DNA from 2 places in the Streptomyces tendae genome. Region 2 is predicted to be linked to the other one. Evidence: predicted binding sites of a transcription regulator. Region 2 holds the regulator's gene; the other holds the start of a gene.

Region 1 (14,637 bases), 1.0 Mb from region 2:
GACTGCGCCTCCACGCTGCCGGAGACGGTGTCCGCGCGGACCGGGCCGGAGAGGGCGACGAGGGTGGTGTCGCCCGCGACGCCCTTCACCGCGGCAGGGCCCCGGATGCCGGAGACGACGGCGGTGGCGCCGACGACCCCCACCTCGACCTTGGTGCCGGCCGGGACCGCGAGGGAGACGACGGCGCTGCGCCGCCAGCCCTTGCGGTCGAGCCACTTGAGGAAGCCCTTCCAGGGGAGGTCGTCGTAGGCGACGGTCAGGACGCCGTCCTTCTGCGTGACGACCAGGGGCGGGCCCTCGATGTCGGAGACATGGAGGCGGGCCTCGGTCTCGTCCGTCCCCACCACGTTCACCGTGCCGTTGACGATGCGGACGTTGAGGTGGGTCAGGGGGGCGTCGAAGGTGAGTTTGGCCGGGTCTGCGACGGACCACTCGGGCATGGGACGACCTCCTGATCGCGGGTGGATACCCGGGGCGCGAGGCATCGCGCCATATCGCGTATTACTCGACTCACGATATATCGCGGCAGGAGAAAGTCAAGGCACTCGTTCTGGTGAACGGTGCCTTGGGAGGTGAGGTATGGGGTTGTGGTGAGCGTTCGCCGGCGGAGATGAGGGCGCCGGGACAGGGCGGGTGGGCGCGGGGGGGCGGACTACTCCTCGTCCTCGTCGTCCAGGCGGGCCAGCCAGGTGGCGAGGCGTTCCACCGGGACCTCGAAGTCGGGGTTGAGGTCGACGAAGGTCCGCAGCTGCTCCGCGAGCCACTCGAAGGTGACCTCCTCCTCCCCGCGCCGCTTCTCCAGTTCCTCGATGCCACGGTCCGTGAAGTACATGAGGCCAAGGATATGTGCCGGGAAACGGGCGGGCCGCACCCCCGTGAAGGGGTGCGGCCCGCCCGCGTACCGCGTGACGCCGCCGGTCAGGCCTCGAAGACCTCACGCACCAGCTGCTCCTGCTCGGCCTGGTGGCGCTTGGCGGAGCCGACCGCGGGCGACGAACCGTGCGGCCGCGAGATGCGGCGCAGGCGCTCGTCGTGCGGGAGGTCGGCACCGACCGCCAGGTCGAGGTGGTCGATCAGGTTGAGCGCGATGAACGGCCAGGCACCCTGGTTTGCCGGCTCCTCCTGGGCCCACAGGTACTTCTCGGCGTTCGGGTACTTCTTGATCTCCGCCTGGAGCTCGGTACCCGGCAGCGGGTACAGGCGCTCGATGCGGATGATCGCCGTGTCCGTCGCGCCGCGCTTCTTCCGCTCGGCCTCCAGGTCGTAGTAGACCTTGCCGGCGCAGAAGACGACCTTCTTCACCGCGGCCGGGTCGACCGTGTCGCCGATGACCGGGCGGAACTGGCCCGTGGTGAACTCCTCCGCCTTCGACGCGGCGGCCTTCAGACGCAGCATCGACTTCGGCGTGAAGACGACCAGCGGCTTGTGGTGCGGGTTGTGCACCTGCCACCGCAGGAGGTGGAAGTAGTTCGACGGCGAGGTCGGCATGGCGACCGTCATGTTGTTCTGGGCGCAGAGCTGCAGGAAGCGCTCCGGGCGGGCCGAGGAGTGGTCCGGGCCCTGGCCCTCGTAGCCGTGCGGGAGGAGCAGGACCACACCGGAGGTCTGGGCCCACTTCTGCTCGGCCGACGAGATGAACTCGTCCACGACCGTCTGCGCGCCGTTGACGAAGTCGCCGAACTGCGCCTCCCACAGCACGAGCGCGTCCGGGCGGGCGAGCGAGTAGCCGTACTCGAAGCCCATGGCCGCGTACTCGGACAACAGGGAGTTGTAGACGTTCAGCCGCGCCTGGTCCTCGGAGAGGTACTGCAGCGGCGTGTACTCCTCGCCGGTGCTGCGGTCGATGATGACCGCGTGGCGCTGGCCGAAGGTGCCGCGCTGGGAGTCCTGTCCGGCGAGCCGGACCGGGACGCCCTCCAGCAGCAGCGAGCCGAAGGCGAGGGTCTCGCCCATGCCCCAGTCGATGGTGCCGTCCTCGACCATCGCCGCCCGGCGCTGCAGCTGCGGCAGCAGACGCGGGTGGACGGTGATGTGGTCGGGGACGTTCACCTGGGACTCGGCGATCCGCTTGACGACCTCCGTGGTCACCGCGGTGTTCACGGCGACCGGGAACTCGGCCTGCGGGTCCGAGGGCGCCACCGTGGACGGCTGTGAGGTGGCCTCGCGGACCTCGGTGAAGACCTTCTCCAGCTGGCCCTGGTAGTCCTGCAGCGCCTGCTCGGCCTCCTCCAGGGTGATGTCGCCGCGACCGATGAGGGACTCGGTGTAGAGCTTGCGCACCGAGCGCTTCTTGTCGATCAGGTCGTACATCAGCGGCTGGGTGAAGGCCGGGTTGTCCGACTCGTTGTGACCGCGCCGGCGGTAGCAGATGAGGTCGATCACCACGTCCTTGTTGAACGCCTGGCGGAACTCGAAGGCCAGGCGCGCGACGCGCACCACCGCCTCCGGGTCGTCGCCGTTCACGTGGAAGATCGGGGCCTCGATCATGCGGGCCACGTCCGTCGCGTACATGGAGGAACGCGAGGACTCGGGGGCCGCGGTGAAGCCGACCTGGTTGTTGATGACGACGTGGACCGTGCCGCCGGTGCGGTAGCCGCGCAGCTGCGACATGTTCAGGGTCTCGGCCACCACGCCCTGGCCCGCGAAGGCCGCGTCGCCGTGGATCGCCACCGGCAGGACGGTGAAGTCCGTGCCGCCCTTGTTGATGATGTCCTGCTTGGCGCGGGAGACGCCCTCCAGGACCGGGTCGACCGCCTCCAGGTGCGAGGGGTTGGCGACCAGGGAGACCTTGATCTGCTCGCCGTCCAGGCCGGTGAAGGTGCCCTCGGCGCCCAGGTGGTACTTCACGTCGCCGGAGCCGTGCATCGACTTCGGGTCGAGGTTGCCCTCGAACTCGCGGAAGATCTGCGCGTACGACTTGCCGACGATGTTCGCGAGCACGTTCAGCCGGCCGCGGTGGGCCATACCGATGACGACCTCGTCGAGGCGGGACTCGGCCGCCGAGTCCAGCACCGCGTCGAGCAGCGGGATGACGGACTCGCCGCCCTCCAGGGAGAAGCGCTTCTGGCCGACGTACTTCGTCTGCAGGAAGGTCTCGAACGCCTCGGCGGCGTTCAGGCGGCGCAGGATGCGCAGCTGCTCCTCGCGCTCCGGCTTGGAGTGGCCGCGCTCCACCCGGTCCTGGATCCACTTGCGCTGCTTGGGGTCCTGGATGTGCATGAACTCGATGCCGGTGGTGCGGCAGTACGAGTCGCGCAGCACGCCGAGGATGTCGCGCAGCTTCATCATCGACTTGCCGGCGAAGCCGCCGACGGCGAACTCGCGCTCCAGGTCCCACAGGGTGAGGCCGTGCTCGACGATGTCCAGGTCGGGGTGCTTGCGCTGCTTGTACTCCAGCGGGTCGGTGTCGGCCATGACATGGCCGCGGACCCGGTAGGAGTGGATCAGGTCGAAGACCCGGGCGGCCTTGGTGACGTCGTCGTCGTGGCTGGCGTCGATGTCCTTGAGCCAGCGGACCGGCTCGTAGGGGATGCGCAGCGCCTCGAAGATCTCGTCGTAGAAGCCGTTCTCGCCGAGCAGGAGGTTCGCGACCTGGCGGAGGAACTCGCCGGAGGCGGCGCCCTGGATCACCCGGTGGTCGTAGGTCGACGTGAGCGTCATGACCTTCGAGATGCCGAGCTTGTTCAGGGTGTCCTGGGAGGTGCCCTGGAACTCCGCCGGGTAGTCCATGGCGCCGACGCCCATGATGACCGACTGGCCGGGCATCAGGCGCGGCACGGAGTGGACGGTGCCGAGGCCGCCGGGGTTGGTCAGGGAGACCGTGACACCGGTGAAGTCGTCCATCGTCAGCTTGTTGTCGCGGGCGCGACGGACGATGTCCTCGTAGGCCTGCCAGAACTCGAAGAAGTTCAGCGTCTCGGCCTTCTTGATCGCCGCGACGACGAGCTGGCGGTCGCCGTTGGGCTTGACCAGGTCGATGGCGAGGCCGAGGTTGATGTGCTCCGGCTTCACCAGGGTCGGCTTGCCGTCCACCTTGGCGTACGAGTGGTTCATCGACGGCATGGCCTTGATGGCCTGGACCATGGCGTAGCCGATGAGGTGCGTGAAGGAGATCTTCCCGCCACGCGCCCGCTTCAGGTGGTTGTTGATGACGATGCGGTTGTCGAACAGCAGCTTCACCGGGACGGCGCGCACGGACGTGGCCGTGGGCAGCTCCAGCGAGGCGTCCATGTTCTTCGCCACGGCGGCGGACGGACCGCGCAGGGTCACCCGCTCGGGCCCGCTCTTGGCCTCACCCGCGGGCTCGGCCTTCTTGGCCGGGGCCGGCTTCGCGGCGGGGGCGGCCGGAGCGGCCGCCTTCGCCGGGGCGGGAGCCTGGGCCGGAGCCTTGGCGGCCGCCGGAGCGGCGGCAGCGGGCTGCGCGGCCGGGGCGGGCACGTCCGCCTTCGCGGGAGCGGCCGGCTGGGCCGGAGCGGTGGGGGTCACAGCGGCCCCCGCGGCCGCGTCACCCGCCGGAGCCGAGGTCGCAGGCGCGCCCGGCTTGTAGTCGGCGAAGAAGTCCCACCAGGCTCGGTCCACCGAGTTCGGGTCCTGGAGGTACTGCTGGTAGATCTCGTCGACGAGCCATTCGTTGGCACCGAAGGCCGCAGCGGGGTTCTTTCCCGCTTGGTCGGTGTCGGTCGAGATGCTCGAGTTACTGGGGGACTGTGGCGACACGGCGTCAACCGCCCTCTTCCGCTTCGCAAGATGATGGACAGCGGAAATAAAGGCTACGCCTCCGCGCGCGAGAAGGTCAGGCCGGGCCCGAGCAACGTCGTGCACATCACATCTCAACGGGTGTTTCGGCGCTGGAATTGGCGGGAAACAAGCGAGGTTCCGCTTCTCTTGACGGTATCAGGCATCGCTCGACCGGGGCCCGACGCGCCCCGCGCGCGGGCCTGTGCCTGATCACACGTGTCCGTCAGGGCGAACACCGTGGATCTTGAAGCTCAGCTTCGAACTTTACGTCAACTTGGGGTGGAGGTGGGGCCCGGAAGAGTGATCCGGATCCGGCAACCCCGCTCGGATTCCGCCACTCCGATCCGGCCGCCGTGCAGATCCACGGCCCAGCGGGCGATCGCCAGACCCAGCCCGGTGCCGCCGTCGCTGCCGGGACCGTGCGGACGGTTGACGCTGCCGCGGTTGAACCGCTCGAAGACCCGGTGCCACTCGGTCCGCGGGATGCCCGGACCCTCGTCCAGCACCTCCAGCTCCAGCGACTCCGGCTCGGCGCCCCGGCGCGCCCGGACCGTCACCCGGCCGTGCGGCGGGCTGTGCTTGACCGCGTTGTCGATCAGGTTGGCCACCACCTGGTGGATCCGCTCCGGGTCGGCGTGCGCGGTGAGCTCGGGCGGGGTGACGTCGAGGTGCAGATGGACGTCGGTACGGGTGTGGCTGCCGGATCCGGAGGCCATGCCGGCGCGGGCCGAGGCGACCATGTTGGCCTCCTTGAGCACGCCCGACAGGTACGGCCACACCTCGAAGCGGCGCTTCCTCAGCGGGACCACGCCGTTGTCCAGGCGCGAGAGGTCCAGCAGCGTCTCCACCAGGCGGCCGAGCCGCTCGGTCTGCTTCAGGGCCGTGCGCATCGTCTCGGGGTCGGGCCGGGTGACGCCGTCGACGATGTTCTCCAGCACCGCCCGCAGGCCCGCGATGGGCGTGCGCAGCTCGTGCGAGACATTGGCCACGAGTTCCTTGCGCTGGCTGTCCTGGGCCTCCAGCTCGTCGGCCATGACGTTGATGGTCTGCGCCAGGTCACCCAGCTCGTCGCGGCGGCTCTCGCGCACCCGGCGGGTGTAGTCGCCGTGCGAGATGGACCGGGCGACCGCGTTCATGTCGTCCAGCGGAGCGGTGAGGGAGTGCGCCACGAACTGGGTGATCAACAGCGTGGCGATCATCGAGAACACCGTGATGAAGCGCAGCTCCGTCTTGGTGTGCACGGCGATCACCGACAGTCCGGTGGTGATCAGGACCGAGACGACGACCAGGGCGCCCAGCTTGGTCTTGATCGAGAACGGGCGCACCCCGCCCCAGGGCTGTCCCGCGGGTCCGCCCTGCCGTCCCTGTCGCCCCTGCCGTCCCTGTCCGTGGCCCCCCGGACCTGCGCTCATGGCGTCGGCGTCTCCAGGGCGTAGCCCACGCCGTGCACCGTGCGGATGCGCTCGGCGCCGATCTTCCGGCGCAGCGCCTTGATGTGGCTGTCCACGGTGCGGGTGCCGGAGGCGTCTGCCCAGTCCCACACCTCGGCGAGCAGTTGCTCACGGGAGAGCACCGCGCGCGGGGTGTTGGCCAGGCACACCAGGAGGTCGAACTCGGTGGGCGTCAGATGGACGTCCTCGCTGCGCACGCGCACCCGGCGCTGGGCGTGGTCGATCTCCAGTTCGCCGAGGCGCAGGATGCCGCTGCGCGGAGTGGTGGCCGCGAGGGCCGCGCGCTCCATGCGGCGCAGCAGCACGTGCACACGGGCCGCCAGCTCCCGCATGGAGAACGGCTTGGTCATGTAGTCGTCGGCGCCGACACCGAGGCCGACCAGCATGTCGGTCTCGTCGTCGCGCGCGGTGAGCATCAGCACCGGCACCGGCCGCTGGGCCTGCACGCGCCGGCAGACCTCCAGGCCGTCGAAGCCGGGCAGCATGATGTCGAGGATCAGCAGGTCGGGCTGCCAGGCCTCCGCCGTGTCCACCGCCGACGGGCCGTCGCCCGCCGTTTGCACCAGAAATCCCTCGGCACGAAGGCGGGTCGCGATGGCGTCCACGATCGTCGCGTCGTCCTCGACCACCAGGACCCTGCGCTGAGCGCCGGGGGTGGTCGTCGCCGTGCCGTTGTGGGAGGTGTGTGTCTGCTCCATCGCCCGCCCCTGAGGTGTGCTTTATCCGGAATCCGTGGGGTGATCCGTCGTCTGCGCATCACTGCGATTGACGCTTGAATGATCCGCGCCAAGGCAGCAGCGTACGGGGATGCACCACTCGTTTGCTATCCAGGGCTGACGCCGATGTGCACGACGTCCGGAACGCCCCGGGCAACGGGGATCTCTTCGGTACGCACCTGCCGGAACCCGGCATTCCGCAAGGTTCCCTCGAATTCCGGGGAAGGTTCGGCGGACCATACCGCGAGGACCCCGCGCGGCTTCAACACCCTTGCACAAGCCGCGAGTCCGCTCGGCGAATAAAGGCCCTCGTTGTCCTCGGTGACGGTCCATCCGGGCCCGTTGTCGATGTCGAGGCACAGCGCGTCGAACGTGTCGGATGTCTCATTGACGTAAGCGATCAGATCCTGCTCGACGATCTCCGTGCGCGGGTCGGCGAGGGCCTCCTCGGAGAGCGCCGACAGCGGGCCCGCGCGGTGCCACTCGACGACCGCGGGCTCCCGCTCGACCACGGTGATCCGCCCCCAGCGGGACTGCCCGGCGGCGTGGGCGAGGGAGAAGCCGACGCCCAGCCCGCCGATCAGCACCCGCGGACCGGTCGCCTCCGGGTCGAGGGCGGCCAGGGCGGCGTCCACGAGCAGCCGCTCGGAGCGCCCGTCGGAGGTGTCCATCAGGAAGCAGCCGTTGGCGATGATCTGGAGCAGGTCGCCGTGCCGGCGCAGCACGACCTCGCCGTACGGGCCCTCGCGGCGGTCCAGGACTTCAGGAGCTTCGGGAATGTCGTACGGGGTGGACATGCGTTCATCCTGGCAGTCCCCCCGTCCCGGGGACCGGCGGTGGGGGGCCCTCGGCCGGTGATCGCTGACAGCGAACGCGCGTCCGGGAACATTCGGCGGCTGTCCTGCATTGAGTCGGCATAGCTCAACTTGACTGCCGAAGGGGAGATCATGGCTGCTGAGTCCACACCGCTCGCCCTGCCCGTGCTGCCGCTCGACGACGAGGTCGTGCTGCCCGGGATGGTGGTTCCGCTGGACCTGAGCGATTCCGAGGTGCGAGCCGCGGTGGAGGCCGCCCAGGCCGCCGCCCGCGACGAACCGGGCAAGCCCCGGGTGCTCCTGGTGCCGCGCGTCGACGGAACCTACGCCGGGACCGGCGTACTGGGCACCGTCGAGCAGGTCGGCCGGCTGGCCGACGGCGACCCGGGCGCCCTGATCCGCGGCCGGGGCCGGGTGCGCATCGGTGCCGGGACCACCGGGCCGGGCGCGGCGCTGTGGGTGGAGGGCACCCGCATCGACGAGAGCGTGCCCGAGCCACTGCCGGGACACGTGTCCGAACTGGTCAAGGAGTACAAGGCGCTCGCCACCGCCTGGCTGCGCAAGCGCGGCGCCTGGCAGGTCGTGGACCGGGTCCAGGCCATCGACGACGTCTCCGCGCTCGCCGACAACTCCGGCTACTCGCCGTTCCTCACCACCGACCAGAAGGTCGCTCTGCTGGAGACCACCGACCCGGTGGCCCGGCTGAAGCTCGCCACCCAGCAGCTGCGCGACCACCTCGCCGAACAGGACGTCGCCGAGACCATCGCCAAGGACGTCCAGGAGGGCGTCGACAAGCAGCAGCGCGAGTTCCTCCTCCGCCGTCAGCTGGAGGCGGTCCGCAAGGAACTGCGCGAGCTGAACGGCGACCAGGAGGGCGAGGAGTCCGACGACTACCGCGCTCGCGTCGAGGCCGCCGACCTGCCGGAGAAGGTGCGCGAGGCCGCGCTCAAGGAGGTCGACAAGCTGGAGCGCTCCTCCGACCAGTCGCCGGAGGGCTCCTGGATCCGCACCTGGCTCGACACGGTCCTGGAGATGCCGTGGAACGAGCGCACCGAGGACGCCTACGACATCCAGGGCGCCCAGGCCGTCCTGGACGCCGAGCACGCGGGTCTGCAGGACGTGAAGGAGCGCATCACCGAGTACCTGGCGGTGCGCAAGCGCCGCAGCGACCGGGGTCTCGGCGTCGTCGGCGGACGGCGCGGCGGTGCCGTGCTGGCACTGGTGGGCCCGCCCGGCGTCGGCAAGACCTCGCTGGGTGAGTCCGTCGCGCACGCCATGGGCCGCAAGTTCGTCCGCGTCGCCCTCGGCGGCGTCCGTGACGAGGCGGAGATCCGCGGCCACCGCCGCACCTACGTCGGCGCGCTGCCCGGCCGGATCGTGCGGGCGATCAAGGAGGCCGGTTCGATGAACCCGGTCGTCCTGCTCGACGAGATCGACAAGGTGGGGTCGGACTTCCGGGGCGACCCGGCCGCCGCCCTCCTGGAGGTCCTCGACCCGGCGCAGAACCACACCTTCCGGGACCACTACCTGGAGGTCGAGCTCGACCTGTCCGACGTGGTGTTCCTCGCCACCGCCAACGTCCTCGAAGCCATCCCGGAGGCCCTGCTCGACCGCATGGAGCTGGTCCGCCTCGACGGCTACACCGAGGACGAGAAGATCGTCATCGCCCGTGACCACCTGCTCCCGCGCCAGCTGGAGCGCGCCGGTCTCGAGGCGGACGAGGTGACGATCGAGGAAGGGGCGCTGCGCAAGCTGGCCGGCGAGTACACGCGTGAGGCCGGCGTGCGCACCCTGGAGCGGTCGGTCGCGCGGCTGCTGCGCAAGGTCGCCGCCCGGCACGAACTGGGCGAGCAGAAGCTGCCGTTCACCGTCACCGAGGGCGACCTGCGCGACCTGATCGGGCGGCCGCACCACGTGCCGGAGTCCGCCCAGGAGCCGGCCGAGCGCCGTACCGCCGTCCCCGGTGTCGCCACCGGGCTCGCCGTGACCGGCGCCGGCGGGGACGTCCTCTACGTGGAGGCCTCCCTGGCCGACCCGGAGACGGGCGCGGCGGGGCTGACCCTGACCGGCCAGCTGGGCGACGTGATGAAGGAGTCCGCGCAGATCGCGCTGAGCTTCCTGCGCAGTCACGGCGCCGAGCTGGAGCTGCCGGTGGCCGACCTGAAGGACCGGGGCGTGCACATCCACTTCCCGGCGGGCGCCGTGCCCAAGGACGGCCCGAGCGCGGGCATCACGATGACCACCGCGCTGGCCTCGCTGCTCTCCGGCCGGCTGGTCCGCACGGACGTGGCGATGACCGGTGAGGTCTCGCTGACCGGGCGGGTGCTGCCGATCGGCGGGGTGAAGCAGAAGCTGCTCGCCGCGCACCGGGCGGGGATCACCACGGTGATCATCCCCAAGCGCAACGAGCCCGACCTGGACGACGTCCCCGCGGAGGTGCTGGAGAAGCTGGACGTGCACGCCGTCACCGACGTCCGCCAGGTGCTGGAGCTGGCGCTGTCGCCCGCCACGAACGGGGCGGCGCCGGAGGTTCCGGTGGCCGCGTGACGGAGGCCGCCGGATGAGGGAGGGCCCGGGTCCCGTGAGGGAGGCCCGGGCCTTTCCTCTGGCCCGGGCCACGTTCGTATCGAGGACCCGGGCCTTTCCCGTGCCCGGGGTGCGGGCCGGTGCCTGGAGCCGTTCGGGTCAGCCGCCGGCGGCGAAGTCCTGCACCCGGTCGAGGGTGCCGTTGAAGCGGTCGTGGTCGCCGACCGTCGGGCCGGTCGAGGTGTACTGCCACATCGTGTACGTGTCCCAGCCGGCGGGCAGGTCGCCCACGGTGGAGGCGTACCGGGCGATCCACAGCGGGCTGGTGGAGGCGAAGCCCGCGTAGTCGCCGGTGCACTGCTGCCACCAGCTGGTGGCGGTGTAGATGACGGCGCTGCGGCCGGTACGGGCGCGGTACCGGTCGAGGAAGTCGCGGATCCAGCTCACCATCGAGCTCGCCGACTTGCCGTAGCAGGCGTCGCCGTACGGGTTCCACTCGATGTCCAGGACGCCCGGCAGGGTGCGGCCGTCGGCGGACCAGGCGCCGCCGCGGTCCACGAAGTAGTCCGCCTGGGCGGCGCCGCTCGCGGTGTCCGGCGTCGCGAAGTGGTAGGCGCCGCGCACCATGCCGACGTCGTAGGAGCCGTTGTACTGCTGGGAGTGGTACGGGTTGGTGTAGTACGTGCCCTCTGTGGCCTTGGCGTAGGCCCAGCGGACCCCGCTGTTCCACAGGGTCGGCCAGGCGACGTTGCCCTGGTGGCTGGAGACGTCCACCCCTTCCGTCTGGGTGGAGCGCGCGGTGGGCAGGCCGGCCTCGCCGTCGTGGGCGAGGACGCCCATGCCCATGTGGGCGGAGCCGCGCGGCGGGACGGTGGGGGCGGACTCGTCGGCGGTGGCCGCGGTCGAGGGGAGGGCGAGGGCCGCGAGCAGGACGGCGCCGGCGGCCCCGAGCGCGCGTATACGGACGAGCCGGGATCTGGACACAGGCATGACGCATCTCCGAACGGTCGTGGGGCGAACCCGGAATGTGACCCACATCGCATGTAGTGGGCATGCCACGTAATGGCCTGGTAGAGAAACTGCCGACGTCGACCACGGCGGGCGGGCGGACCGCCGCGCTGCCGTTGGTCTACGCCTGCGAAATACTTATGGAGCTGCGGCGACGTCGCCACTTGGCGCCAGACGTTCAGAACCGGAAACCGAGGCAGGGGCACACGTGCACGAAGACGTAAACGGCGGCGGGGAACGCGCCGCCTCGCCGGAGCCCGCGTCCGGTGTGGAGGAGCCCGCGTTCCTGGCCCTGGAGCGGGAGTTGACGGTTCTGCTGCGCCGGGCGCGGGCCAGCCAGGGGGAGATGGCGCGCGAGGTGCACCCCGACCTGGAGCCGTCCGCGTACGGGCTGCTGGTCCGTCTGGATGAGTGCGGCCGGCAGCGGGCCACCGAACTCGCCGCGTACATCGGCGTGGGCAAGGCGACGATGTCCCGCCAGCTGCGTGCCCTGGAAGAGCTCGGACTCGTGGGGCGCGAGCCGGACCCCGCCGACGGGCGCGCCTGGCTCGTCACCCTCACGGACGAGGGGCGGCGGCGGGTGAGCAGGGTGCGTGAGGCCCGCCGCGCCCGCTACGCCGGCCGGTTCGCCGACTGGGACCCGACGGAGGTCACGGAACTCGCCCGCCTGCTCAACCGGCTGAACCGGGGGATGGAACGGTAGGAGACGGCCCCGCCGCCCGGCCGGGGGCGCGGTGACCGGCGGCCGGCCCGTGACCGGGGCGCGCAGGTGTCCCCCGCGCGGGTGAAGCCCGGCCGTTCGCGCGCAGGCGGCTCGTCGTCCGGGCGGCCGCCGCCCGTCGGTGGGGAGCTCCTCAGGCGGGTGGCAGGTCGGTGTGGACGATCGTCGCGTCGTCGTGGGTCTTGCCGCGGCGGGGCGGGACGCGGGCCGCGTCCGCGTGCTCCAGGGACCGGACCCGGTCCACCAGCGCCCGCGCGCCCTCAGTGCGGATCAGGGCGAGGCAGTCCGCCCAGTCACCCTCGCCGAACCGCTCCACCCACCGCGCAGCGCCGTCCGTCAGCGCCGCCAGCGCGCGCACCTCGCCGCGCGGGAGGGAGCCCGTGACCGCCCGTGAGGACACCGCCGGGTCCGCCGCGGCGGTGAAGAAGCCGCCCTCCTTGTTGCGCAGCGTGGTGTCGACGACGGCGTGGCTGGCCAGGGCCGAAAGGGGCAGCCGGTCCAGCCGGTCGTCCCTGACCGCCGTGACCGTGCCGTCCGTCGACTCCACCAGCAGCACCGAGTCGGACAGCACGAGCCAGTCCACCGAGTCGGACGACCAGCGCGCCAGCACCACCGTCGCCTGCGGCGTTCGGGGGTGAGAAAGGTCACAGGTCGCCGCGTGGCTCCCGGCCGTGCGCGCGATGGCCCGGGACAGCAGCTCGGCCGGCGGAACATCCGGGAGGGAAACGGTCAGTTCGGTCAGCGCGCCGCCCAGCCGGGCGGTGAACCAGGGCACCGAATGCAGACAGCCGCCCCCGTCGGACGGCGGCGTGACGCCGTCCAGGACCACGAGCGAACCGCCCTGCCCGGAGGCCGGAAGTCCGACGCTCGCGAAGTCCTCGTTGGGGCGTCCCGGATCACCGGGCTCCGAAACAAGTTCCGTGCGCATCCGGCCAGTCTGCACGAGCTCCCCACAACGCCCGCAAAAGCCGGGCAGGGTTCGTACGTTCTCCACAGGCGCGCAGGTCAGACGCCTGGTTTGGGAGGTAATGAAGGGCTCCGGGAAGACGTGGCGGCGAATATTGCCACCGCCCGCCGCAGACGTCCAACCGGCCTGCCGCGCGGGTCCGCTGCGGAGCACAACGGAACTTGCCCCTCAACTCGCCTCCGATGTTCACTCCTTCGAGTGGCGGGTCAGGTGATGCGCATCCACTGTCCACGGGCACTGGGAGGGTCGGGGAGCGATGGGGGCGCCTCGCTGTCCGAGCGCGGCCGGCGGCTCGGGAAGAGCGCCCGCGCCCGATGACGGAGCGTCACGCGGACCCACGGGTACACGAGTCAGGAATGCGAGCACCGGTGCAGAAGACGCGGCCTCGTCGCAAGGACAAGCAGGCGGCCCTCACGGGGGACGCGCAGCAGACGCCCACCGTGGGCAAAGGCCGCCCCACCCACGTACGTAACCGCCTCGTCGTCGCCGTGGCCGTGGTGGCCGCGGCGATCGCCGGGGCCGGCGCGCCCTCCGTACTGGCGGCCTCCCAACAGCTGAAGGACGCGCAGGAACTGGTCACGCTCGCCGAGCGGACCGAGGACGCGCTCGCCCTCGCCCACTCCCTCGCCGACGAGCGTGACGAGGTCGTCCCCTACATCGCGGCGGGCCGCCCCAAGTCCAAGGCGCCCTCCGAGGAGCACAGCGCCCGGGTGGACCGGCAGGTCGAGGAACTGCGTGCCGACAGCGACACCTCGACGGCGCTGCGCGAGGAGCTCGACGCCGTCGCCACCGTGCGCCGGGCCGCGCTCACCGGCAGGAGCAGCGCCCTGGAGGCCCACCAGGCGTACTCCACCGCCATCTCCCAGCTGCACCGGCTCGCCGCACGCCTGGCCGACGAGACCCCGCCCCGCGCCGGGTCCGGCGCGCACGCGCTCGCCGAGCTGGACACCGCCGTCCAGCAGGCCGCCGCCACCCGCGGGCTGCTGCTCGCCGTGCTGAACGTGCCGAGCACCACGGAGACCGTGATCGACCCGATCACCGGGCTGCCGGTCACCTCCACCAGCACCTCGGAGGCCGACGAGGAGCGGCGCCACGCGCTGTCCGCCGCCGCGCTCCAGGCGCGGGTACGCTCCGACGCGGCCCTCGCCGACTTCCGGGACGCCGCGCCGAAGGCCGCCCGCGCCTCCTACGACTCGACGGTCACCGGCCCCGAGGTCGACACCGCGGAGAAGTACCTGGAGAAGCTCACCGACAAGCCGACCCTCTCCGACTCCGAGCTGAACACCAGCCCCAAGAAGCTGGCGGCGGCGCTCACCGCGCGGATCGAGACGATGCGCGGGGCCGAGTCCGCGCTGTTCGACCAGCGCACCAAGGAACTCGCCCAGCTGCGCGACGACGACGTCACCGAGCTGGAGATCAGGATCGCCGCCCTCGGCGCCCTCATGCTGCTCGCCGTCGGCATCGCCACGGCGATGGCCCGCACCCTCACCCGCCCGCTGTCGGTGCTGCGCCGGGGCTCGGCCCGCCTCGCGGAGGCGGAGGACCCCACCGCCGAGGAACCGGTCACCTTCACCGGCCGCAACGACGAGTTCGCCCAGGTCGTCCGCTCCGTCAACGCCCTGCACGCGCACGCCGCCGGACTCGCCCAGCGGATCGCCACGCTGGAGGCCGACCGCAAGCACCTGGTCGGGCAGCG
Region 2 (14,637 bases):
TCGAGGCCCTCCTGCGCCAGCCAGGCCAGCGCCTCGGGCGTGACCTCCAGGGCGAGCCGGCGTTCGGCCAGGCGCCGGCCGAGCGCGGCGATCTGGAGCTCCGCGATGCGCTCCAGCTCGGCCTTGGTGAGCGCGGAGAACACCACGAGGTCGTCGAGACGGTTGAGGAACTCCGGCTTGAACGACGCCCGGACCACCTCGAGGACCTGCTCGCGCTTCTCGGCCTCGGTGCTGACGGGGTCGACCAGGTACTGGCTGCCCAGGTTGGACGTCAGCACCAGGATGGTGTTGCGGAAGTCCACGGTGCGGCCCTGGCCGTCGGTGAGCCGGCCGTCGTCGAGGACCTGGAGCAGGATGTCGAAGACCTCGGGGTGGGCCTTCTCCACCTCGTCCAGCAGCACCACGCTGTACGGGCGGCGGCGGACGGCCTCGGTGAGCTGGCCGCCCTCCTCGTAGCCGACGTAGCCGGGGGGCGCGCCGACGAGCCGGGCGACCGAGTGCTTCTCGCTGTACTCCGACATGTCGATGCGGACCATGGCCCGCTCGTCGTCGAAGAGGAAGTCGGCGAGCGCCTTGGCCAGCTCGGTCTTGCCGACGCCGGTGGGGCCGAGGAAGAGGAAGGAACCGGTGGGCCGGTCCGGGTCGGCGATGCCGGCCCGCGAGCGCCGCACGGCGTCGGAGACGGCCCGCACGGCCTCGGTCTGGCCGATCAGCCGCCGGCCCAGCTCGTCCTCCATGCGCAGCAGCTTCTGCGTCTCGCCCTCCAGCAGGCGGCCGGCCGGGATGCCGGTCCAGGAGGCGACGACGTCGGCGATGTCGTCGGCGCCGACCTCCTCCTTGACCATGGTGTCCTTCGCCACCTCTTCCTCGGCCTCCGAGGCGGCCTCCAGGTCGCGTTCGACGCCCGGGATCTCGCCGTAGAGCAGCTTGGAGGCGGTGTCGAAGTCGCCGTCGCGCTGGGCGCGTTCGGCCTGGCCGCGCAGCTCGTCGAGCTTCTCCTTCAGCTCACCGACGCGGTTGAGGGAGGTCTTCTCCTTCTCCCAGCGGGCGGTGAGGCCGCGCAGCTCCTCCTCCTTGTCGGCGAGGTCGCGGCGCAGCTTGTCGAGGCGCTCGCGGGAGGCGGCGTCGGTCTCCTTGCCGATGGCCAGCTCCTCCATCTTCAGCCGGTCGACGGCGCGCTGGAGCTCGTCGATCTCGACGGGCGAGGAGTCGATCTCCATGCGCAGCCGGGAGGCGGCCTCGTCGACGAGGTCGATGGCCTTGTCCGGCAGGAAGCGGGAGGTGATGTACCGGTCGGAGAGGGTCGCGGCGGCCACCAGCGCGCTGTCGGCGATCTGCACCTTGTGGTGCGCCTCGTAGCGGCCCTTGAGCCCGCGCAGGATGGCGATGGAGTCCTCGACGGTCGGCTCGGCCACCAGCACCTGCTGGAAGCGCCGCTCCAGCGCCGGGTCCTTCTCGATCCGCTCGCGGTACTCGTCGAGCGTGGTGGCGCCGACCATGCGCAGCTCGCCGCGGGCCAGCATCGGCTTGAGCATGTTGCCGGCGTCCATGGCGGAGTCGCCGCCGGCGCCCGCGCCGACGACCGTGTGCAGCTCGTCGATGAACGTGACGACCTGCCCGTCGGACTCCTTGATCTCCGCGAGGACGGTCTTCAGCCGCTCCTCGAACTCGCCGCGGTACTTGGCGCCCGCGACCATGGCGCCCAGGTCGAGCGAGACCAGCCGCTTGTTCTTCAGCGACTCGGGCACGTCGCCCTTGACGATCCGCTGGGCGAGGCCCTCGACGACGGCGGTCTTGCCGACACCGGGCTCGCCGATCAGCACGGGGTTGTTCTTGGTACGGCGGCTCAGCACCTGCACCACCCGCCGGATCTCCTGGTCCCGTCCGATGACGGGGTCCAGCCTGCCCTCACGGGCGGCGGCGGTCAGATCGGTACCGAACTTCTCGAGTGCCTTGTACTGGCCCTCGGGGTCGGGGCTGGTCACCCGGCGCGCTCCCCTCGCCTTCTGGAAGGCACCCTGCAGCTTCTCCGCGGTGGCGCCCTGCCCGGACAGTACCTCGCCGGCCGCACCGCCCTTGGCGGCGATGCCGATCAGCAGGTGCTCGGTGGACAGGTACTCGTCACCGAGGTCCTGGGCGCGGGCCTGGGCGTCGGCGACGACGGCGAGCAGCTCGCGGTTGGGCTGGGGCGGCGCCACGGTGGATCCGGTGACGCTCGGCAGTCCGGAGAGGACCCGCTCGGCACCGGAGCGTACGGCGGCCTGGTCGGCGTCCACCGCGGCGAGCAGGTCCGTGATGTTCTCGTTCTCCTGCCCGGCGAGCAGGGCAAGCAGCAGGTGCGCGGGGGTGAGGTCGGGGTGCCCCTCGGTCACGGCCCGGTTGCCGGCGGCGGCCAGTGCGTCCCGGCTCCGGTTGGTCAGCTCGGCGTCCACGTGTCCGTTCTCCTCCTTGGTGCCCTTCGGTGACCCTCAGCGGTGTCCGTGGTGACTGCGCCAACGTCCACAAACTTGAGTCTATTCCACTCAAGGTGGTGACCGCGAGGACTCGGGGCTAAGTTCCGGGGTCATGACCCTCACGTATTCGGTGGATCCGGGCGATCCGGACGCGTCGTACCTCAGCTTCTGGCGCGAACGGCACCTGTGCACGCTGACCACCCTGCGCCCGGACGGCACACCGCACCTGGTACCCGTCGGGGTGACGTACGACCCCGAGGCGCGCCTCGCCCGGGTCATCACCAACCGGACCAGCGCGAAGGTCCGCCATGTACGGGCGGCGGGGGACGAGGGCGCGCCGGTCGCGGTCTGCCAGGTGGACGGCAGGCGGTGGGCGACGCTGGAGGGACGCGCGCGGGTCCGCACGGAACCGGAGCGCGTCGGGGACGCGGTGCTGCGTTACGCGGAGCGCTACGGACGGATGCCCGGCCCCAACCCGGACCGGGTCGTCATCGAGATCGCGCTCACGCGCGCGATGGGCCGCGGCTGAGACCGGCGGCGCGGCTCGCACCGGCGAGCGATCCCTTCCGGCCATCACCCGATCCAGGCGATACCCGGAAATGTCCCCCAAAACTGCAGCGGCGTCACCGTGTTCAGGTCACGGTGACGCCGCTGCGGGGGGGAAGCACCTGCGCGATCTTTTACGACGGGGGAATCGCGTCAGGCACTGCGGGGGGTGGCCGAGATGGTCCTGGGGGCAGGGGAGTCGGACTCCACCTGCCGGTGGTCCCGCTGGTCCAGGTTCACAAAGATCATTCCGTACCGGATGGCACACCGCACGGGCTTCGGAGCCCCCCGGGGCCGCCTCAGACACCGGTACGCCCGTACGTCACCGTCCTCGTCGCGCGTGACGACCACGGGCTCACCGAAGACGGTCACCATCAACGAGTCACCGCTGTGGGGGATGGCGGTGACCAGGTCGATGAAATGCCATCCGGACCGGTAGGCCGTCGCCATCTCACGACGGAAGGATCGGTCGTCAGGTGGGGTGGCCACGTCAGCTCCAGACAGTGTCTGCCGGGAGCTGGACCACGTCCTCGCCGTCCACCACGCCCACGGCCCCGCTCGACCAGACGGTGTCGTCCTCGGCGTCGCTCTGCGCGCCGGAGAGGGCGCCCAGCGCACCGAAGGCCACAACGGCGGACAAGGCGGCGACAAGCACCGAGCGACGCATTCTCTTACGCATAGTCGGCTTCGTCCTCACTCGAAGGTCCCCTTTCCCCCGTCAAGTAAGACGATGGCTCATTCGGGCACGTCATGGCCACACGATCGGTGCATCATGTTCCTGCATGTTCAGGAGCCTGGGGGGTGGAGATTTAACAATGAATCGGACCAAAACCGTGCATCCCCATCCCATGACGGAGCTGTGCGTGGAAGGGAGTCGTCTGTACGCGAACGCACTGCGCACGGGACGTATCCCCCGGGCGGAGGCCGAAGCCGCGCCCTGTCTGGTCGACTTCTCCCTGCTCCACCCCGACCCCGACGACCCGGACTGGCTGCGCCCCGTCCCGCCCTCCGTCGTGCTGGCCCAGCGGCTGGACCCGATCGAGCGTGAGATCACCGAACGCAGGCGCCTGACCATGGAGTTGGCGGACACCTTCGAGCCGTTCATGGGACTCGGCGCCCCCCTGACGGAACCGGTCCACTCCATCACCGTGCTCGAAGGACTCGACCGCATCAACGAGGCGCTCGACCTGGCGACCTCCCAGTGCCGGAACGAAGTGCTCACCGTCCAGCCGAAGAACCGGCACCCGCAGCAGCGCCTGATCGAGGCGCTGGAACGCGACCGGCCCCTGATCGAACGCGGGGTGCGGATCAGGACGCTCTACCAGCACACCGCGCGGTACAACCCCGAGCGCATCGCCTGGACCGAGCAGTTCGCCGACGGCAAGGTGGAGTACCGCACCATCGACGAGCTGGTCGAGCGCCTCATCGTCTGCGACGACACGGTCGCCTTCATCCCCGTCCGGGACGACCGGCAGGTCGCGCTCGAACTGCGCCACCCCGGCCTGGTCCGCTACCTCATCAAGGTCTTCGAATTCATGTGGGGCCGGGCGGTCCCCCTCACCGCCGGCACCCCGTACGAGACCGCCCCGGACGGTCTCACCGACATCCAGCACTCGATAGCCAAACTGCTCGTCGAGGGACACGTCGACGAGGCCATCGCGCGCCGGCTCGGCATGAACGTCCGCACCTGCCGGGCACACATAGCGAAGCTGGCCACCGCGCTCGGCAGTGGCAGCCGTGCCCAACTGGGGTACCTCATCGCACAGTCCGGCATTCTCGAACAGGACCACTGATCCGGTCCGGGGGGCGATCAGGCATGAGCGGCGACGCACCACACAGGGCGGCGGACGCGCTGCGGGCGGAGGCACTGGACCGCTACGCCCGCGCCCTGGACCAGGGCCACGTGCCCGCCTCGGGGGACGCGGAGACCCCGCTCCTGCTCCGCCTCGGCCTGCTCCACCCCGCCGGGGACGACCCCAGCCGGCTGGAGCCGGTCGCACCGCACCTCGCCCTGCACCGGCTGCTGCGCGCCTCCGAGGACCGCGTCGCCGAGGAACGGCGGCGTCAGGAACGCCTGGCGGAGACCCTGGCCCCGCTGCTGCGCCCCGGCGAACCGGTGGAACAGGAGTCCCCCCTCGTGACCCGGCACAACGGCACGGAGCACATCGGACGGGCGATCAGCGAGGCGATGACCGGCGCCACGGAACTCCTCGCCGTCCAGCCGCACCGCAGCTACGTGAAGTTCGACCCGGCCGTCCACGAGCCCGCCCTCCGCCGCGACCAGGCCCTGCTGGACCGCGGCGGCCGTATCCGCGCCCTGTACCAGCACACCCTGCGCCACGCGCCCACGCTGGCCGCGCGCTACGAACGCCTCACGGGCGACGTCGAGGCCCGCTCCCTGGACGAGATCACCGACCGCCTCGTGATCGTCGACGGCGCGGTCGCCTTCATCCCGGCCGGCCCCGAGCGCTCCACGGCCCTGGAGGTCCGGCATCCGGCGATCGTGACGTTCCTGGTCACCACCTTCGACCGGCTGTGGCGCCTCGCCACCCCCATGTACCCGGAGGCGGACCGGCAGCCCACCCTCAACGGCGTCACCCCGCGCCAGCGCGCCATCGCCACGCTGCTCGTCGAGGGGCACACCGACGCCGTCATCGCCGACCGGCTCGGCATGAACGTCCGCACCGCGCGGGAGCACATCGCCAAACTCGCCACGCTGCTGGGCAGCGGCAGCCGGGCGCAGCTCGGCTACCTCATCGCGCGGTCCGGGGTGCTCGACTCGGCGGAGTGACGGCCGGGTGCCGCGCCCCGTCCAGCCCCGCCTGCGCGATCCGCACCCCCAGCTGGGTACGGCTGGCCGCCCCGAGGGTCTCCGACAGGCGGGCGATGTGCGCCCGGCAGGTGCGCACACTGATGCCCAGGCGCTCCGCGATGACCGCGTCCTGGTGGCCCTCCGCCAGCAGCGCCGCGATGGACTGCTCCCGGTGCGAGATGCCCTCGATGCCGGTGTCCGGCAGGGGGGCCGTCAGCGGGATGGCGAGCCGCCACAGCCGGTCGAAGACCGTGCCCAGGTACTCCACCAGCGCCGGGTGGCGCAGCTCCAGCGCCATCGTGCGCTCGGCGTTGGCGGGGATGAAGGCGACCGTACGGTCGAAGAGGATCAGCCGGTCGACCACCTCGTCCAGCGTGCGCGCCTCCACCGCGTCGCCCATCAGCTCCAGATAGCTGAGCAACCCGTGCCCGTGCCGGGCGACGTGGGTGTACAGGTCCCGCATGCGCACGCCCCGGCCGCGCAGCGCCATCGCCCGGTGCAGGCCCTCCGACAGCTCGGCCTCGCGCCTGATGCCGCCCGGCTGGACCGTGAGCACCTCGGTGGTGCACGCCTGCGTCGCCTCGTCCATCGCGGCCTGGATGCGCGCCAGTCCGTCCAGCACCCGGATCGCCGGGCCCTCCGCCGACGACTGGGCGACGGGCACCCGGCGGCCGAGTCCGGCGTACCACTCGAAGGCGGCCACCGCCGAGCCGACCCGGCGCTGACTCGCCCTCACCTCGTCGTACATGCCGCGCAGCAGCCGGGTCATGACCTCCTGCGGGGCGGTGGGCACCAGCCAGTCCATGTCGTCGGGATCGGGGTGCAGCAGGGCCAGCTCCAGCAGGCAGGGCACCCGCTCGGCCTCCCGGCGCGGCAGCCGGCCGCGCCGTACGGCCCGGGAGTACACGCGGTCCCCGGCCTCGCACAGTCGGTCAGCACCGTGCGGATGCTCCTCCGCCGCGTGCCCGGCCATCGCCCATCCCACCCCCGGTTCAGCCACTTTCCGCAGCGCAACTATGCGCGGCCGGAACCTGCTGTGCAACACGGGGCCGGCCACCGCGCCGCCCGGAGACCTGCGGGTGGCCGAATACCGACGGGAGTTACTTCAGGTCGAGCTTCTCGCAGGCGGACTTGAACTCGGCGGTGCAGATGTCCGACACGTCGTAGAACCCGTCGGCGATGACCGTGTCCTGGATGTTCTCCTGCGTCAGCGCGACCACCGGCACCAGCTGCGCCGGGATGTCCTGCTCGGTGGGGCTGTCGACCCGGTCGCGGGTGAGGGCGTCGAACTGGATGTCCCGGCCCTGGACCCGCGCCACGGCCATCTCCGCGGCGTTCTCCGCCTCCGTCGGGTACGACTTGTACACGCTCATGTACTGCTCGCCGGTGACGATGCGCTGCACCGCGGCGATCTCCGCGTCCTGGCCGGTGATCGGCGGGAGGTCGGTGACACCGGCGGCGCGCAGCGCCTTGACGATGCCGCCCGCCATGCCGTCGTTGGCCGAGTAGACGCCCTTGATCTTCTCCGCGCCGATCTCACCGATCGCCTCGGCCATGTTCTTCTCGGCGTTCTTGGGGTCCCAGTCCTTGGTGTCGAAGGACTTGGCGATGGTGACCTTGCCCTTGAGCTCGGACAGCGCGCCCGCCTTGAACTGCTTGGCGTTGGGGTCGGTCGACGAGCCGTTCATCATCACGACCTTGTCGGTGATGCTGAGGTCGCCGCCGAAGGACTCCAGCAGCGAACGGCCCTGCACCTCGCCGACCAGCTCGTTGTCGAAGGAGATGTACGCGTCGATCGGGCCCTCGGCCAGCCGGTCGTAGGCGATGACCGGGATGCCCGCCTCCTTGGCCTTGGTGACGCTCTCCGCGATGGCGTGCGCGTCCACCGCGTCCAGCACGATGACGTCGACCTTCGAGTCGATCATGCGCTGCATCTGGGAGGCCTGCTTGTCGGCGTCCGCCTCGGCGTTGGCGTACTCGACCTTGCCCTTGTTGTCGGTGAGCGCCTCCACCTTCTTCTTGAAGAAGGGGTAGTCGAACTGCTCGTAGCGCGTGTTGGCCTTCTCCGGGAGGAGGAGGCCGACGGAGATGTCGTCGCCCTTGGCGGGGCTCGCCTCGTCGCTGCTCCCTGTCGCGTCGAGCATGCCGCAGCCGGCGAGCGTGACGGACATCGAAACGGCGGCCACGGATATGGCGATACGACGCATGCGAGGGCTCACTTCAGGTGCGTTTTGGACGTGGGCACAGCTTTGCGGCCCATGTGACTGAAAAGCCAACGCTTCAGGGCCCATCGCCGTCAAGGGGCAACCACTTAACGAGATGGACACAGCACGGTCCGCTGAACTCGTGAAAGTCCTGCGGACACGCCGCGTGGATCACCTGGACACGCAGGCATACCATAGTCACAGATGTGGTCAGGCATAAGAGAAGGGGCCCTGAGGTTCGGTGAACCTCAGGGCCCCTTCCGCGCGTTCCGCGTGGTCAGTCCGACTGCTGCTGGCGCTTGGGCCGCCACACCACCAGCGCGCTGGTCTGCTGCACTTCCTGGTAAGGCACCAGGTCACGGCGGTACGAGGCGTGGACGGCCGCCTCGCGCTGGCGCATCGCCGCCGCCGCGCCGTCGAGCGCGTCCTCCAGTTCGGCCACCCGGGCCTGGAGGGCGGCGACCTGGTTCTCCAGTTCGATGATGCGCTTGATTCCGGCCAGGTTGATGCCCTCGTCCTGCGACAACTGCTGCACCTGCCGGAGCAGTTCGATGTCACGGGCCGAGTAGCGCCGGCCCCGGCCCGCCGTGCGGTCCGGCGACACAAGTCCCAGCCGGTCGTACTGACGCAGCGTCTGCGGATGCAGACCGGACAGCTGGGCCGCCACCGAAATGACGTAGACCGGGGTGTCCTGGGTCAGTTCGTACGGATTGCGTCGACGGCCGTCCATCGCATCAAGCTCCCTTCGCGGCCTGGAACAGCTCCGCCCGCGGATCCTGGTCCGCGGTTGCCTCGCGATACGCCTCCAGGGCGTCACGAGCCTTCCCCGACAGGTCCTTGGGAACACTCACCTCGACGGTCACCAGAAGATCACCGCGGGTGCCGTCCTTGCGGACCGCTCCCTTGCCGCGGGCACGCATGGTGCGCCCGTTGGGTGTGCCCGGCGGAAGCTTCAGCGTCACCGGAGGACCGCCCAGCGTCGGGACCCGGATCTCGCCGCCGAGAGCCGCCTCGGGATACGTGACGGGCACGGTGACGGTCAGGTTGTCGTCCTTGCGGCCGAACACCGGGTGGGTGCCGACGTGCACGACGACGTACAGATCGCCCGCGGGCCCGCCGCGCTCACCGGGAGCCCCCTTGCCGCGCAGCCGGATCCGCTGCCCGTCACTGACCCCCGCGGGAATGCGCACCTGCATCGTCCGCGAGGACTTGGCCCGGCCGCTGCCCTTGCAGACCTCGCAGGGCTCCTCCGCGATCAGACCGCGGCCCTTGCAGTCGGGGCACGGGTCCGTCAGCGAGAAACCGCCGCCGGAGCCCCGCGCCACCTGCCCGGTGCCGACACAGGTCGGGCACACGCGCGGTGTGCCGTTCTTGTCGCCGGTGCCCGAACATGCCTTGCAGGGCGCCTGCGACGACATCCGCAGCGGGACGGTCGCGCCCTCGATCGCCTCGGTGAAGCTGAGCGTCACCTCGGACTCGATGTCCTGGCCCCGGCGCGGCTGGGTCCGCGTGGTCCCCGCGCCGCCCCGGTTGAACAGGCCCCCGAAGACGTCACCGAGGCCACCGCCGAAGCCGCCGGCCTGGCCGCCGCCGGGCTGACCTCCGAAGAGGTCACCCAGGTCGAAGTTGAACGTGCCGCCGCTTCCGCCCGGCCCCGGACGGAAACCGCCGTTGCCGAAGAGGGCGCGCGCCTCGTCGTACTCCTTGCGCTTCTTGGGGTCGCCGAGGATGTCGTTCGCCTCGGAGATCTCCTTGAAGCGCTCCTCCGCCTTGGCGTTGCCCTTGTTGGCGTCCGGGTGGAACTCGCGGGCGAGCTTCCGGTACGCCTTCTTGATCTCGGCCTCGGTGGCGTCCTTGGGGACGCCGAGGACCTTGTAGTAGTCCTTCTCGATGAAGTCCTTGGTGCTCATCCCCGACGTCCCTCCTTCCCTGCGTCAGCTATAACGTCAGCCCTCCTCCGGGCCACCGTTCTCCTTGTTCTCCTCCGCCTGCGCCTCGGTGCTCTCCTCGGCCGGCTTGACCGTCTGCGCGCCCGGCTGCGGCTCGGCGACGGCCACCCGCGCGGGGCGGATGGTGCGCTCGCCGATGCGGTACCCCGGCTGCAGGATCGCCACGCACGTCGTCTCGGTGACGTCCGGGGCGTAGGAGTGCATCAGGGCCTCATGGATCGTCGGGTCGAAGGGCTCGCCCTCCTTGCCGAACTGCTGCAGGCCCAGCTTCGCCACCGTGGTCTCCAGCGACTCGGCGACGGACTTGAAGCCGCCGAGCAGCTCGCCGTGTTCCCGTGCGCGGCCGATGTCGTCCAGCACCGGGAGCAGTTCGGACAGGAGGTTCGCCACGGCGACCTCCTTGACCGCTACCCGGTCCCGCTCGACACGGCGGCGGTAGTTCTGGAACTCGGCCTGGAGGCGCTGGAGATCCGCGGTGCGCTCGCCGAGCGCGGTGCGGGCCTGGTCCAGCTGAGCCACCAGGGCGGCGTTCTGCCCCGTGTCCCCGGCCGGGGCCGCCTCCTCCTCGGAGGGAGCGGCGGCCTTCGGCTCGGCGTCGTCGGTCGGTGCGCCGGAAGGGACGTCGGGCTGCTGCTGCTCGTCGAAGCCCGGGGTCTCTTCCGTCACGCCGCACCGTCCTTGCGGTCCTCGTCGACGATCTCGGCGTCGACGACGTCGTCGTCGGCCTTGGCCTCACCGGCGGACGCGCCACCGGCGGCCTGGGCACCCTGGGCGTCGGCGTACATGGCCTGGCCCAGCTTCTGGGAGACGGCGGCGACCTTCTCCGTGGCGGTGCGGATCTCGGCGGTGTCCTCGCCCTTGAGCTTTTCCTTCAGCTCGGCGACGGCTTCCTCGACCTCCGTCTTGACGTCACCGGGGACCTTGTCCGCGTTGTCCGCGAGGAACTTCTCCGTCTGGTAGACGAGCTGCTCGCCCTGGTTGCGGGACTCGGCGGCCTCGCGGCGGGCGTGGTCCTCCTCCGCGTACTTCTCGGCCTCCTGGCGCATCCGGTCGACCTCGTCCTTCGGCAGCGAGGAGCCGCCGGTGACGGTCATCTTCTGCTCCTTGCCGGTGCCGAGGTCCTTCGCCGTGACGTGCATGATGCCGTTGGCGTCGATGTCGAAGGAGACCTCGATCTGCGGGACGCCACGCGGCGCCGGCGGCAGACCGGTCAGCTCGAACATGCCCAGCTTCTTGTTGTACGCCGCGATCTCGCGCTCGCCCTGGTAGACCTGGATCTGCACGGACGGCTGGTTGTCCTCGGCCGTGGTGAAGATCTCGGAGCGCTTGGTCGGGATCGTGGTGTTGCGCTCGATCAGCTTGGTCATGATGCCGCCCTTGGTCTCGATGCCGAGGGACAGCGGGGTGACGTCGAGCAGGAGGACGTCCTTGACCTCGCCCTTGAGGACACCGGCCTGGAGCGCGGCGCCGATGGAGACGACCTCGTCCGGGTTGACGCCCTTGTTGGCCTCCTTGCCGCCGGTCAGGTCCCTGACCAGGTCGGCGACGGCGGGCATACGGGTCGAGCCACCGACCAGGACGACGTGGTCGATCTCGCTGACGGAGATGCCGGCGTCCTTGATGACGTTGTTGAACGGCGTCTTGCAGCGCTCGAGCAGGTCCGCGGTCAGCTGCTGGAACTGCGCGCGGGTCAGCTTCTCGTCGAGGTGCAGGGGGCCCTCGGCGGAGGCGGTGATGTAGGGGAGGTTGATCGAGGTCTCGGTGGACGAGGACAGCTCGATCTTCGCCTTCTCGGCGGCCTCACGCAGACGCTGCAGCGCCATCTTGTCCTTGGACAGGTCCACGCCGTGACCCGACTGGAACTGCTTGACCAGGTAGTCGACGACGCGCTGGTCCCAGTCGTCACCACCGAGGTGGTTGTCACCGTTGGTGGCCTTCACCTCGACGACACCGTCGCCGATCTCCAGCAGCGAGACGTCGAACGTACCGCCACCGAGGTCGAAGACGAGGATGGTCTGGTCGTCCTTGTCGAGGCCGTACGCCAGGGCGGCGGCCGTCGGCTCGTTGACGATGCGCAGCACGTTCAGACCGGCGATCTCGCCGGCCTCCTTGGTCGCCTGGCGCTCGGCGTCGTTGAAGTACGCCGGGACGGTGATGACCGCGTCGGTCACCTTCTCGCCCAGGTACGCCTCGGCGTCCCGCTTCAGCTTCTGCAGCACGAAGGCACTGATCTGCTGCGGGTTGAAGTCCTTGCCGTCCAGGTTGATCTTCCAGTCGGTGCCCATGTGGCGCTTGACCGACCGGATGGTCCTGTCGACGTTCGTCACGGCCTGGCGCTTGGCCACCTCGCCGACCAGCACCTCACCGTTCTTGGCGAAGGCGACGACGGAAGGCGTGGTCCTGGCGCCCTCGGCGTTGGTGATGACGGTGGGCTCGCCGCCCTCCAGAACGCTGACGACGGAGTTAGTCGTGCCCAGGTCGATGCCGACCGCACGTGCCATTTCGATTCCTCCAGCTGACTTGAGTGGAACAGACTCAAGCATGCATGACGTCCGGCGTGGGGTCAACAGAGCTGAGTCAGCCAGACTCAACTCTTATCCGCTCCTTACACGCAACCGCTCGCTGACCTGCGAGGACGCACTGGCCGAACGTTGACGCGGCCGGAAAACGGGAGTGACGGGCAACCGCACGAGCCCCAGGACGAGCACCGCCGCGGCTCCCGCGACCCACATCGCCGCGCCCGCGGGCAGCCTCCCCGTGTGCACGCACACCGCGAGCACCGCCGCGCCCGCGGCCCCGGCACCGAGCAGCACCACGGCCGCGCGGGGTGCGAGCCCCAGCCGCCGCAGCCGGTGCGCGAGATGGTCCGGCCGTCCGCGGGCCACCGGCCGGCGGTCGAGCCGCCGCCCGAGTACCACCAGGGCGGCGTCCGCACACGCCAGGGCCGTGAGCGCGAACAACACGGCCGCTCCGGACCCGATTCCCTGTCCGGCCCGCACGAACACCGCCGAGGAGGACAGAAGGAAGCCCGTGAACAGCGCCCCGCCCGCCCCGAGCGCCGCCTGCGCGGGGAACCAGTTGTGCAGCAGGAACCCGGCGAGGGCGGCGGCCAGGGCGCCGAGCAGCGCGGCGAGTCCGTCCATCACCTCGGCCGCCGCGCAGACGGCCACCGCGACCGCGCCCACCGCCCCCACGGTGCCGGCCAAGCCGTCGGCGTGGTCCAGGCCCCGGAAGGCGACGGTCGCCACGACGACGCACGCCGCGGCCAGCACCCCGCCGGGCACCCCGGTCTCCTCGTACGGGACGACCAGCGCCGCCGCCACGGCCGTACCGGCGGGCGTGACCCACCGGCGGAGCCGCCAGGCGTCGGCGGCCAGCCCGAGCGCCGCGACGCAGCCGGCGGCCACGACCACCCGGCCGATCCCGGCGCCGAGCGGGGCCACACCCAGGGCGTCCCCGGCCACCGCGACCAGGGCGGTCGCCAGTGCGACGGCCGTTCCCCCGGCCAGCGGCACGGCCCGCCGGCGCCTGCGGTCCACGATCCCCAGACGCAGGGCGGGGACCCGCAGGACCCCCGTGAGCAGGGCGGACAGCAGCAGGGCGGTGGCGGCGGCGACGATCCCGTAGAGCACGGATATAAGTTAGAGGCGTATCGACCGATTTGGCGTGAATAACACGATCGGATCCCGGACGCCATCCGGGGCGGTCGCCAGGGCTCCTCCCGGGCACCCACCAGGGCGTCCGCCGGCCGGCTCACCGGTCACCCGCGAAGGCAACCCTCAGCGATTCAGATCACCCCGTGCCCGGCTACAGTGCGGCCGGAGATGGGGGTAGTCTCAGACGGACTGCATAAGTTACCGCTTAGTAATCTCGGGGAAGCCGGAAGGCAAGTCCCGGTGAAGCCCCCGACAGCCCACTCCACACCCTGAACCCCTCGCAGGCCCGAGGAGCCCTCATGCAACTCGCCGCGATCATCGTGTCGCTGGTCCTGACCGTGGTCGGCGTTGCGCTGCTCGCACGCGCGATCGGCCAGTTCGTCCGGCACTTCAAGCTGGGCCAGCCGGTCCCGGCCGGCAGCCGGACCGACAACCCCTACCAGCGCAGTGTGACCCTGGTGCGGGAGTTCCTCGGCCACACCCGCATGAACCGGTGGGGCATCGTCGGCATCGCCCACTGGTTCGTCGCCGTCGGCTTCCTGACACTGCCGCCGACCCTCGCCCAGGCCTTCGGCCAGCTGTTCCAGGCCGACTGGGTGCTGCCGGTCATCGGCGACTTCCTGCCGTTCGAGATGTACATCGAGTTCATCGGTGTCATGACGGTCCTGGGCATCGCGGCGCTGATCGTGATCCGCCTGCTCAGCCTGCCGTCCCGGCCCGGCCGCAAGTCCCGCTTCGCCGGCTCCAAGGCCGGCCAGGCGTACTTCGTCGAGTACGTCATCCTCACCATCGGCCTCGCGATCTACGTGCTGCGCGGCCTCGAGGGCGCCCTGCACCACGTCGACCACTACGAGGCGTCGTACTTCGCCTCGTACCCGCTGGTCCTGGCCTTCAAGGGGCTGTCGGTCGGCGCGCTGCAGAACCTGGTCTACCTGGTCGCCATGATCAAGATCGGGACGTCCTTCGTCTGGATGATCGTCGTCTCGCTCAACACCAACATGGGTGTGGCCTGGCACC

What was found. The regulator HspR, encoded in region 2, represses chaperone genes until heat shock. The targets are predictions, from matches to a motif close to TTGAGNNNNNNNNNCTCAA.
Region 1: the regulator HspR is predicted to act here: its motif matches at 7,811-7,829, upstream of lon (endopeptidase La).

Annotation. Positions count from the first base shown of each region.
Region 1 covers NZ_CP043959.1:1,226,223-1,240,859, forward strand. Annotated here, with positions in the region: gene F3L20_RS05840 (DUF4097 family beta strand repeat-containing protein) at 1-440, opposite strand, end outside; gene F3L20_RS05845 (DUF6104 family protein) at 653-832, opposite strand; gene F3L20_RS05850 (multifunctional oxoglutarate decarboxylase/oxoglutarate dehydrogenase thiamine pyrophosphate-binding subunit/dihydrolipoyllysine-residue succinyltransferase subunit) at 919-4,716, opposite strand; gene F3L20_RS05860 (sensor histidine kinase) at 5,007-6,149, opposite strand; gene F3L20_RS05865 (response regulator transcription factor) at 6,146-6,886, opposite strand; gene F3L20_RS05870 (spermidine synthase) at 7,012-7,701, opposite strand; gene lon (endopeptidase La) at 7,852-10,266, shown strand; gene F3L20_RS05880 (lysozyme) at 10,405-11,235, opposite strand; gene F3L20_RS05885 (MarR family winged helix-turn-helix transcriptional regulator) at 11,462-11,956, shown strand; gene F3L20_RS05890 (protein phosphatase 2C domain-containing protein) at 12,108-12,902, opposite strand; gene F3L20_RS05895 (nitrate- and nitrite sensing domain-containing protein) at 13,298-14,637, shown strand, end outside.
Region 2 covers NZ_CP043959.1:206,061-220,697, reverse strand. Annotated here, with positions in the region: gene clpB (ATP-dependent chaperone ClpB) at 1-2,432, opposite strand, end outside; gene F3L20_RS01045 (pyridoxamine 5'-phosphate oxidase family protein) at 2,566-2,982, shown strand; gene F3L20_RS01040 ((2Fe-2S)-binding protein) at 3,153-3,449, opposite strand; gene F3L20_RS01035 (hypothetical protein) at 3,490-3,639, opposite strand; gene F3L20_RS01030 (helix-turn-helix transcriptional regulator) at 3,848-4,792, shown strand; gene F3L20_RS01025 (helix-turn-helix transcriptional regulator) at 4,816-5,790, shown strand; gene F3L20_RS01020 (helix-turn-helix transcriptional regulator) at 5,753-6,784, opposite strand; gene F3L20_RS01015 (sugar ABC transporter substrate-binding protein) at 6,912-8,018, opposite strand; gene F3L20_RS01010 (heat shock protein transcriptional repressor HspR) at 8,293-8,745, opposite strand; gene dnaJ (molecular chaperone DnaJ) at 8,750-9,925, opposite strand; gene grpE (nucleotide exchange factor GrpE) at 9,962-10,630, opposite strand; gene dnaK (molecular chaperone DnaK) at 10,627-12,465, opposite strand; gene F3L20_RS00990 (undecaprenyl/decaprenyl-phosphate alpha-N-acetylglucosaminyl 1-phosphate transferase) at 12,559-13,596, opposite strand; gene F3L20_RS00985 ((Fe-S)-binding protein) at 13,920-14,637, shown strand, end outside.